Linked DNA regions of Thermoleptolyngbya sichuanensis A183. The main gene of each other region encodes a partner of the protein of the gene in region 2 in a complex. Links are inferred from orthologs where the notes say so. Each region holds a gene or a part of one and is shown on either strand. Other genes may lie near its edges.

Region 1 (4,424 bases), 900 kb from region 2 along the record:
AGTCACAAGACTTACGCACTTGCGATAGGTTTTCTGGGGTTTGAATGATTTCTCGCGGGCTGCGCCCGTGCGAAATCATTCAACGGTGTAGGTCCTAAGAGCTAATTTGTAAAGGAGCCTGAAAGCCTTGTTAATCAAGGATTTCCGAGAAACCGCTTTTCCTGGGCAAACATGACCTCAAAGCCACACATGCCAAGAGTTTCAGGCTTCTTAAGATTTGCTTCATAAATTAGCTCTAAGTCACTTTTATTAGGTATTAGGACACAGGTGGTATTGCAGGGCAGCGCTGCCCTGCAATACCACGTCCTACTTAGGGATAGATCCGATATTCCAACACTTCCAGCATTCGCCCGCTCAGATTCATCTGCGTATACTCGCCCACGATGCGGCCGCCCAGGTGTTCGGCAAGCTTGCGGCTGGCGAGGTTGCGCCGATCGACGGGATAGCGCAGGCATTCGTAGTCCAGATGCTCATCTGCCCAGGCTTTGAGGCGGGCGATCGCCTCTTTCCCATAGCCCTGTCCGTGGGCCGCCTCCTTCAGCCAGATGCCCAACTCTGGCGTGGGGGTTTGGATTTGGGTGATGCCGCACAGCCCCAAAAATTCCGCCGTTTCGCGCCGCCGAATGGTCAGGTGCAGATCTGTACCGCTGGCGTTTTGCCGCAGGGCATGGCTAAGGAATTCGTCGGTTTCGCGGATCTCCTGGGGCGGCTTGGGATACATAAAGGTGGCGATCGCCGCAGTAAATTCCTGAAACACCGCCAAACGGTCATCCGGCAACACAGGTTCTAGCCACAGCCGCGCCGTCTCCAGTTGCTCCCCGCTACTCCACCACTCCATTTCCCCAGCAATCCCCTAGCTGTGGATTCGCGGCTCTGGGTGCAGCGTTGCCAACAGCGCACTTTCGACTTCTGCCAGTTCTGCCAGCCGCCGGTTCACGGTGTCTGGGTCAAAGTAGGTCGCCGCCAGCGTCCAATACGCGCCATAGTGCCGCGCCTCCGAAGCCATCAGCCCGCGATAAAACTGCGCCAGTTCTGCATCGGGGCAGTGTTGTGCCAATAGCCCCAGCCGCTCGTGGCTGCGAGCCTCGATCAGCGCAGACACCAGCAGCGAATCCAGCATTCGGTGTGGCTCTTGGCGGCGAATCTGGCTGGACAGTCCCGCGCCGTAGGGGGGAGCCGACAGCGGGGCCAGGGCCACGCCGCGCCGATCGAGCCACTGGTTCACCTGCTCGAAATGCTCCAACTCTTCCTGGGCGATCGCCGTCAGGCTCCGCACCAGTTTGGCGCTGGAGGGATAGCGAAACATCAGGTTCAACGCCACACCCGCCGCCTTGCGCTCGCAGTGGGAATGATCGAGCAGGATGGTGTCGAGATGGGCGATCGCCTGCTCAACCCACGCCGTCGAAGTCGGCTCCTTGAGAAACTTGATGGTCTTAACAGCCTGCATAGATTCCGTGACACATTAACAAGAACGCTGCGTGACAGGGTGTTGGAATGACCCGACGAGGAGAAGGCAGCAAGCCAAGGTCAAGCCCTCTTCGCTCTTCCCTCTTCCCTCTTTCCTCATCCCACCGCCTCCACTCGGCGCGATCGCAGTTCCAGATACAGCAGCAGCGCGTTCACATCAGCCGGATTCACGCCGCCAATCCGCGCTGCCTGCCCAATCGTCAGCGGGCGCACCTGCGACAGCTTTTCGCGAGATTCTTTGGAAAGCGTGTCGATGCTGTAATAGTCCAAATCGGGCGGCAGGGGGCGGTTTGCCTGCCGAACAATCTGGTCGATCTGGTTTTGCTGCCGCTGCAAATAGCCAGAATATTTAATGTCAATCTCCGCGCCTTCCCTTTCAGCACGACTGAGGTCGGGATTGTCCAAGCCGTAGCGCTCCAAATCCCCATAGTGAAAACCGGGTCGGCGCAATAGATCCGCCAGCGTGATGGAGCCTTTAATGGCTTGCTGCGTATCGGCATAGATTTGCTGGCCCAGATCATCGTGTTCCTTGATGCGGGTAGTGTGCAGCCGCTCTTTTTCGGCAGTGATTTGCGCCTGCTTGCGGGTGAACAAGTCCCAGCGGCGATCGTCGATCAGCCCAATTTCTCGGCCCAGAGGGGTGAGGCGCTGATCGGCATTGTCCGATCGCAGCAACAGCCGATACTCCGAGCGCGAGGTCAGCATTCGATACGGCTCCCGCAGATCTTTGGTACACAAATCGTCAATCAGCGTGCCAAGGTAGCTTTGCTCACGCGGGAAGATCAGCATGGCTTCGCTGCGACAAAAGCGAGCCGCGTTAATGCCTGCCACAAGCCCCTGGGCCGCGGCTTCCTCATACCCGGTCGTGCCGTTCACCTGTCCCGCACAAAACAGCCCCTCGACTTTTTTGGTCATCAGCGTGGGATAGCACTGGGTCGCAGGCAGATAGTCGTATTCCACCGCATAGGCAGGACGCAGCATAGCGCAGTTTTCCAAACCGGGGAGCGATCGCAACATTTGGATTTGCAGCGCCTCTGGCAGCCCGGTAGAAAAACCCTGGATATAGAGTTCAGGAATATCTCGCCCTTCAGGTTCAATGAAAATCTGGTGCGACTCTTTGTCGGCAAAGCGCACAATTTTGTCTTCAATGCTGGGGCAATAGCGCGGTCCCTTGGCATCTACCCAGCCGCCGTACACCGGAGACAGGTGCAGATTTTCTCGGATCAGCCGATGGGTTTCTGCGGTGGTGCGCGTCAGGTAGCAGCACAGTTGCTCCCGCTCAACCCACACCTCCGGGTCGAAGCTGAACCAGCGCACATCGTCATCACCGGGCTGCGGCTCCAGTCGAGAATAATCCACCGAGCGCCGATCCACCCGCGCCGGAGTCCCGGTTTTCAGCCGCCCGGTTTCAAAGCCAAGGCGATTCAGCGTGTCGGTCAGCCCTGTGGCGGCAAACTCGCCTGCCCGTCCAGCCGGCATGGACTTGTTGCCCACCCAAATGATGCCGCCCAGAAACGTGCCCGTCGTCAGCACCACCGCTTTGCAGGCAAACGCCACGCCAAAGTAGGTCTGCACGCCGACGACTTCCTCGTTTTTGCCCAGGATTAGGTCAGTCGCCATGCCCTCGCGCAGGGTCAGGTTTTCCTGATTTTCCACAATGCCGCGCATAACGGACGCATATTCCCGTTTATCGGTCTGCGCTCGCAGCGCCCACACTGCCGGCCCCCGCGATACGTTTAGCACGCGCTTTTGCAGATAGGTGCGGTCGGCCATTTTGCCAATCTCGCCGCCAAGAGCATCGACTTCATGGGTCAGTTGCGACTTGGCCGGGCCGCCCACGGCTGGGTTGCAGGGTTGCCAGCCAATTTTGTCCAGGTTCAGCGTTAGCAGCAGGGTTCGACAACCAAGCCGGGCCGCCGCCAGCGCCGCCTCGCAGCCAGCGTGGCCCGCACCCACGACCACGACATCAAACGCATCTTGAAAATCGACCAAGCTCTGAAGATCCACGGCAAGATTGAACAGATTACGTCAAGTGGAGGTTGCACGACAAGAACTTGCAGCACAGAGGATGGAATGGCGAACGGGCAGTAGAAAGCTTCAGACGCAAAGTTCCAAGCCGAGCGTTGCTCCATTCTTGATCCTACAGCGATTTTCCAGCGTGTGCAGGGACTTAACGCGGTCGGGCATGAGTTGGGCGATCGCCCTGCCCACTCTCCTGCGTTCAGACAATCGCCCACTTCGATTTGTGATAAATATCACCAGCAATTAAAACTTTAGTTTGGACTAATGGTGAAGAGGAAGGCAGTCAATGAGAAGCACCGACTGCCGTAAGGTCAATGAAGTACAACCAACATTGACCCCATGATTTTCAACGAACTTCAGCAATTTCGCCAAACGTTGTATGCCAGCTTGGGAAACGCCAGAGATGCCCTGTTTGATCTGATGGATGCCGTGTTAGTGAGTGCGTGCATCGTGTCGTTTGTGAGGCTATCGCAGAGTCCTGTCTTTCGTCGCCAGTGGTCGAGCACCTATGAAGCGTTGCGCGATAGCCGCCTACCCCGATCAAAGGTGCTGAAGCTGTTGGTGCAGCAGATACCGACTCAGCAGCAACCGTTGTTGGCAGGTGATGCGAGTCGGTGGAACCGTCCTGCTGCCAGGCGTTTGAAAGACCGCACCTTATCAGGCAGAACAGGACATGCCCCGATAGCCGGACAAAACTACAGTACCTTAGCCTGGATTGCTGAAGACAGGGGCAGTTGGGCATTACCATTGCGGCATGAGCGCATCACCAGCTTTGAAACACCCGCCAGTAAAGCGGCATTCCAACTCAAACAAGTGACTCGGCAGTTAGCGGTGCGTCCGTTGGCGATCTACGACCGAGGGTACGGCAATGCCAGTTTTGTCAACCAAACGGCAGGGATTGAGGCAGACTTGCTGCTGCGGGTTACATCCAATCG
Region 2 (4,410 bases):
GCGCCCGACCTGACCGCCGCCCAGCAGTACCTCACTGGGGCGATCGACCTGCTGGACACCGTACCCATTTGGTCGCGCCATCGGTCAACATCCAATGAATTGCGCCAGCAATATCAGCAGCAAAACGAGGTGCTGAATGGGTTGAGGCAAGCCGAGCAGTGGGCGATCGCCGCTACCCAGGCCAGCGAGGCTCCGGTTCTCAACCTCCAGACCTGGCAGTTGATTCGGAACCAGTGGGAAGCCGCGATTCAGCAGCTTGAGGCTGTACCCGTTGCCAGCCCGTTTTATGCGACAGCCACCGCCAAACTCCAAGACTACCGAGATCAGCTAGCCTTAGTGCAAGCCCGGCTTCAGCAAGAAGAGGCAGCCGGACAGCGCCTCAGCGAAGCCAAGCAGTTGTTCAAGCTAGCCTGGGAGCGGCAGCAGCACGCCATTCGTCAGAAGCGCCCTGACCTGTCCGAAGCAGTAGTCGCCACCTGGGAAGCAGGCCTGGCGCGGTTGCAGCAGGTGCCACCCAACACCAGCGCCATGTTTGAAGCAGAACGCCTGTTAGCGCTGTATGAGCCACGGGTAGAGAAGATCAAAACTGACCTAGAAGCAGCGATCGCCCAGGCCGCCAATCAGCCCGCCCAGCCCATGCTCCAAATTGCAGACCCCTCTGCCGCGCCCGACACCCAGCCCGTCGCGCAGCCCATGCAGGCGATCGCCCCGCAAGCCATTCCACAACCGATCCCACAGCCAGTTCCGCAACAGATTCGACCGCAGGCGCTCTCTCCCCAGCAAATGGCGCAATACCAAATGGCCCAGCAGCAGATGGCGCAACAGCGGATGATGCAGCAGCAAATGCTCCAACAACCCCTGCGACAACAACCCCTGCGCCAACAACCCATGTCCCAGCGACAACTCCTGCAACAGCAAATGCTCCAGCAGCACATTATGCAGCAGATGCAGGGACAGCCCATGCCCCCGGTGCAAACGGTTGGACAGTAGTAGGGCTAAGCAGTTGGACGATTTCTCGCGGGCTGCGCCCGCGAGAAATCGTTCAGAACCTGGGAAATTTATCGCAAGTGCGTAAGTCCTAAGTAGGCTGGACAGTAGGCTGAACAGTAGGCGTTTCAGGAACTTTGGATTGCCGCAGGACACTGGAAATGAGCCGCAAGCGTGACGCTGCGGCTGAAATTCTTGGAAGCCCCACAGACGATTGACCGGCGATCCAAAATCGCAAATCCAGAATCCAAAACCCAAACTCCAAAACCCAAACTCCAAAATCAATCTCACTTACCAATGCAAAAGCGGCTAAAGATGCGATCGAGGACAGATTCGGTCACATCTTCGCCCGTGATTTCACCCAAAGACTGGATGGCGCTCCGTAGGTCAATACTCCAAAAGTCCAGCGGGAGCTGCTGAGCAATGGTGTCTTGCACGTGCTGGAGGGCAGTTTTGGCGCGGGTGAGCGCGGCAGACTGGCGCTGGTTGATGGCTAGGTCGAGGTTCGCAGCCGTCAGCTTGCCGGCCTGGGCAATGGTCAGAATTGCTTGCTCCAGGGCTTCGATGCCGTGATTTTGGGCGGCAGCAGTGTACACCGTTGGCAAAGCGAGCGGAGGAGGTGGGACAGCGCCATCGCTTCCCCACGCCGCCACACCGCCATTCCCAGCCACCAGATCAACCTTGTTCACCACCAAAATTAGCGATCGCCCCTTGACCTGCTCATAGATTTCCTGGTCTGCGTCCGTCCAGCCCTGGGCAGCGTCGATGGTGAGCAACACCAGATCGGCGGCTTGGGCGGCCTGGCGCGATCGCGCGACCCCAATTTGCTCAACCACATCTTCGGCCTCGCGGATGCCAGCGGTGTCAAGCACCTGGATGGGGATGCCGCCGACCACGAGCTGCGATTCAACCACGTCGCGGGTCGTCCCCGGAAGCGCTGTCACAATAGCGCGATCGCTCCGGCTCCAGGCATTCAGCAGGCTAGATTTGCCGACATTTGGGCGACCGACAATCGCCACTTTTAGCCCGCTCCGCAACAGTTCGCCCCGGTCTGCCGTGTCGAGGAGCGCCGTCACTTGGGCGAGAACTTGCGACAGTTGGGTTTTGATCAGGGCTTCATCCAGCGGTGGCAGGTCGTCTTCAAAGTCGATACGGGCTTCCACTTCGGACAGAATATCGAGGCAGATAGCCCGAAGCTGGCGGATGGGCTGGGCAAGCTTTCCTTGCAGGCCGGCGAGAGCAGATTGGGCCGCTTGGGGCGATCGCGCTCCCACTAGATCGGCAATGCTCTCAGCTTGCGTTAGATCAATGCGCCCGTTGAGAAAGGCCCGCAGCGTGAATTCTCCCGGCTCTGCCAGCCGCGCCCCACAGTCCAGGCAAGCCTGCAACACCTGCTGCACCGCCATCATGCCGCCGTGACAGTGAAACTCCACCACGTCTTCACGGGTGTAGGAGCGCGGAGCCAGCATCAGCAACAGCAGCGCCTCGTCAATCACCGTCTGGGTTTGGGGCTGGCGCACATGGCCGTAGAGAATGCGGTGGCTGTCCCACACCTGTCGCCCTGGCGCGTGGAATAGGATACGGGCGATCGCCACGGCCTCAGCCCCCGACAGGCGCACAATGCCCACGCTGCCTTGAGCAGGAACGATTGCTGTGGCGATCGCCGCGATGGTGTCTTGTTTCAGAGCAGGAGCCGTCATGACGTGAAATCAAGGGACGCTCTCTTCAATCTACTGGCACTCGCCCCCAAACGCGCAAATGGGTGGATTAACCTGTGATGAACCGCTGTGATGCGCTACTCGCCCCCTATCGGCAGCTTGGCCCCCATCGGCAACCGGATGCAATGACATCACCCCTAAAGTTCGCTTTTAGAGGGCGATCGCACCATAAACGTCCAAATTCTCTTGCTATTGGACTGCTGGAATGATCACTGTTCCGCCCAAGCTAGGGGTTGCAGTAGGCACAGTGGGCCGGGTCGGCAAAGTCCTGACCGTCGGGATAGCGCACGGTTTCAGTAAAACCGCACTGGGCGCAGCGGTAGAGGGCGGCTAGCGTCAGGCTTGTGGGCGCGTGGCAAAGGGCGCAGGGCAATCCAGGCTGGCGATCGCCCACGTCGAAACCGGGCGCGTGGCACTGGGGGCAAGTCTGTTGCAGCTTGCGGATCAGGTCTTGCGTTGCGAGGGCGATCGCCTTCATCCGCGTGGGGTTCATCATGGCCCGCATGTCGGTTTCCAGATGGGCGCGGCCGTGGCGCTTGAGGGTCGCGGTCACGATTTCTCGGAACTGATCTTCCTGCGTGATGCCCTTGTGTATCTCCGTGGGGTCGCTGCCCTCTGCCGCAGGCATCACCACCAGCCCGTGACTGGGAAACCCTGCCGATTGGGCAAATTTCAGCGCCGCCTCCAGGCTGTCTACCTGCTGATGGCTATAGTTGGTGTCTGGCGTAGCGGCGTGGCCTGCGATCTCCAGCCCATGCCGCCGATCGACCAATAGCACCAGTTCTCGATTGAGCGGCACGTAGGGCATCAGCGGATGGGGCCCAAAGCTGCCCTCGCTGGCGATCGCCAACTCTGTTCCCAGCGCTGCCCCCAGATGTTCCAGCGCGTGCATTGCCTTGAGCCGCGCCGTCGCTAGCTGATCTGCCGGCCGCTTGATATCGCGGGTAAACGTACCAAACTGGTCGCTGTCAAACCCATCGGGAACCACGATTTCTAGCGCGAAGGCGGATGTGAGGAGGGGGGCGATCGCCGCCTCCTTGCGATGCATAGTCGCCAAAATAGCCGTGCGTCCGGCAAACCAGTAGGAAGACATCGGGAAGCATGAGAGAAGGAGTGAAGTCCTGAGGCATTATTTTACCTTACCTACCCTGCCATGACCGATCCCGCCAGTCCCCATTGTCCCCATTACCTTGCCACCGTCACCGGAAACCGCAGTTCAAACGGCGTAAACGTGCCCGACGTGACGGGGCGGCCGCGCAAGACTAGCTCGTAAGCGCCAGCGCGAGGGAAAGTGACGGTGGCTCCAGGAATGCCCTGGCGACCTTCGGCAGAAACGGCTTGCAGCGTGGGCGACAGAATGGGCGCATCCCCCTGGCGGCGCGGGCGGGCGTAAACCTCAAGCTGGCAGGTGCAGGCGGAGAGGGGAATCGTCTGGCCGCCACGTCGCGCCAGTGCAAACCAGACCTGGCTGGCAACTCCGGCGCGGGGATTGTCTCGCGGCTCGATATGCACCGTGCCGCCGACCTCGCCCGACACCTGCACCTGATGGGCACTGGCCGGATCGATGGGGGACAGACCAACCCTGCCTGCCGCCATCGACAGACCCAGCAGCGCCAGCAGGCTTGCATTACGAACGACGAGACGGAACTTCAGCATACCATTCCTCCTGACCAAACCACTTCCAGACCCAGCGGCCGCGCAGCAG

Evidence for each region. Proteins that work in one complex are often made in the same cells at the same time.
Region 1: the proteins of mnmE (region 2) and mnmG are in contact, whole or in part, in a solved structure (PDB 9HIP), measured with the Escherichia coli proteins. The link is inferred for Thermoleptolyngbya sichuanensis A183 from one-to-one orthologs.

Annotation. Positions count from the first base shown.
Region 1 is NZ_CP053661.1:1,135,859-1,140,282, reverse strand. What follows is about bases 1,020-3,907. They hold mnmG (tRNA uridine-5-carboxymethylaminomethyl(34) synthesis enzyme MnmG), read right to left. Parts: upstream 3,475-3,907; coding sequence 1,564-3,474; downstream 1,020-1,563. Other genes in these bases: HPC62_RS04855 (NF041680 family putative transposase), read left to right, coding at 3,829-3,907; miaE (tRNA-(ms[2]io[6]A)-hydroxylase), read right to left, coding at 1,020-1,447. In the rest of the region: HPC62_RS04870 (GNAT family N-acetyltransferase), read right to left, coding at 311-838; more of miaE, read right to left, coding at 854-1,019; more of HPC62_RS04855, read left to right, coding at 3,908-4,424. UniProt on the Escherichia coli protein: NAD-binding protein involved in the addition of a carboxymethylaminomethyl (cmnm) group at the wobble position (U34) of certain tRNAs, forming tRNA-cmnm(5)s(2)U34.
Region 2 is NZ_CP053661.1:240,820-245,229, forward strand. What follows is about bases 482-3,355. They hold mnmE (tRNA uridine-5-carboxymethylaminomethyl(34) synthesis GTPase MnmE), read right to left. Parts: upstream 2,688-3,355; coding sequence 1,275-2,687; downstream 482-1,274. Other genes in these bases: HPC62_RS01085 (hypothetical protein), read left to right, coding at 482-990; HPC62_RS01095 (DUF6671 family protein), read right to left, coding at 2,932-3,355. Outside these bases: more of HPC62_RS01085, read left to right, coding at 1-481; more of HPC62_RS01095, read right to left, coding at 3,356-3,798; HPC62_RS01100 (hypothetical protein), read right to left, coding at 3,891-4,361; HPC62_RS01105 (urease accessory protein UreH domain-containing protein), read right to left, coding at 4,333-4,410. UniProt on the Escherichia coli protein: Exhibits a very high intrinsic GTPase hydrolysis rate. Involved in the addition of a carboxymethylaminomethyl (cmnm) group at the wobble position (U34) of certain tRNAs, forming tRNA-cmnm(5)s(2)U34.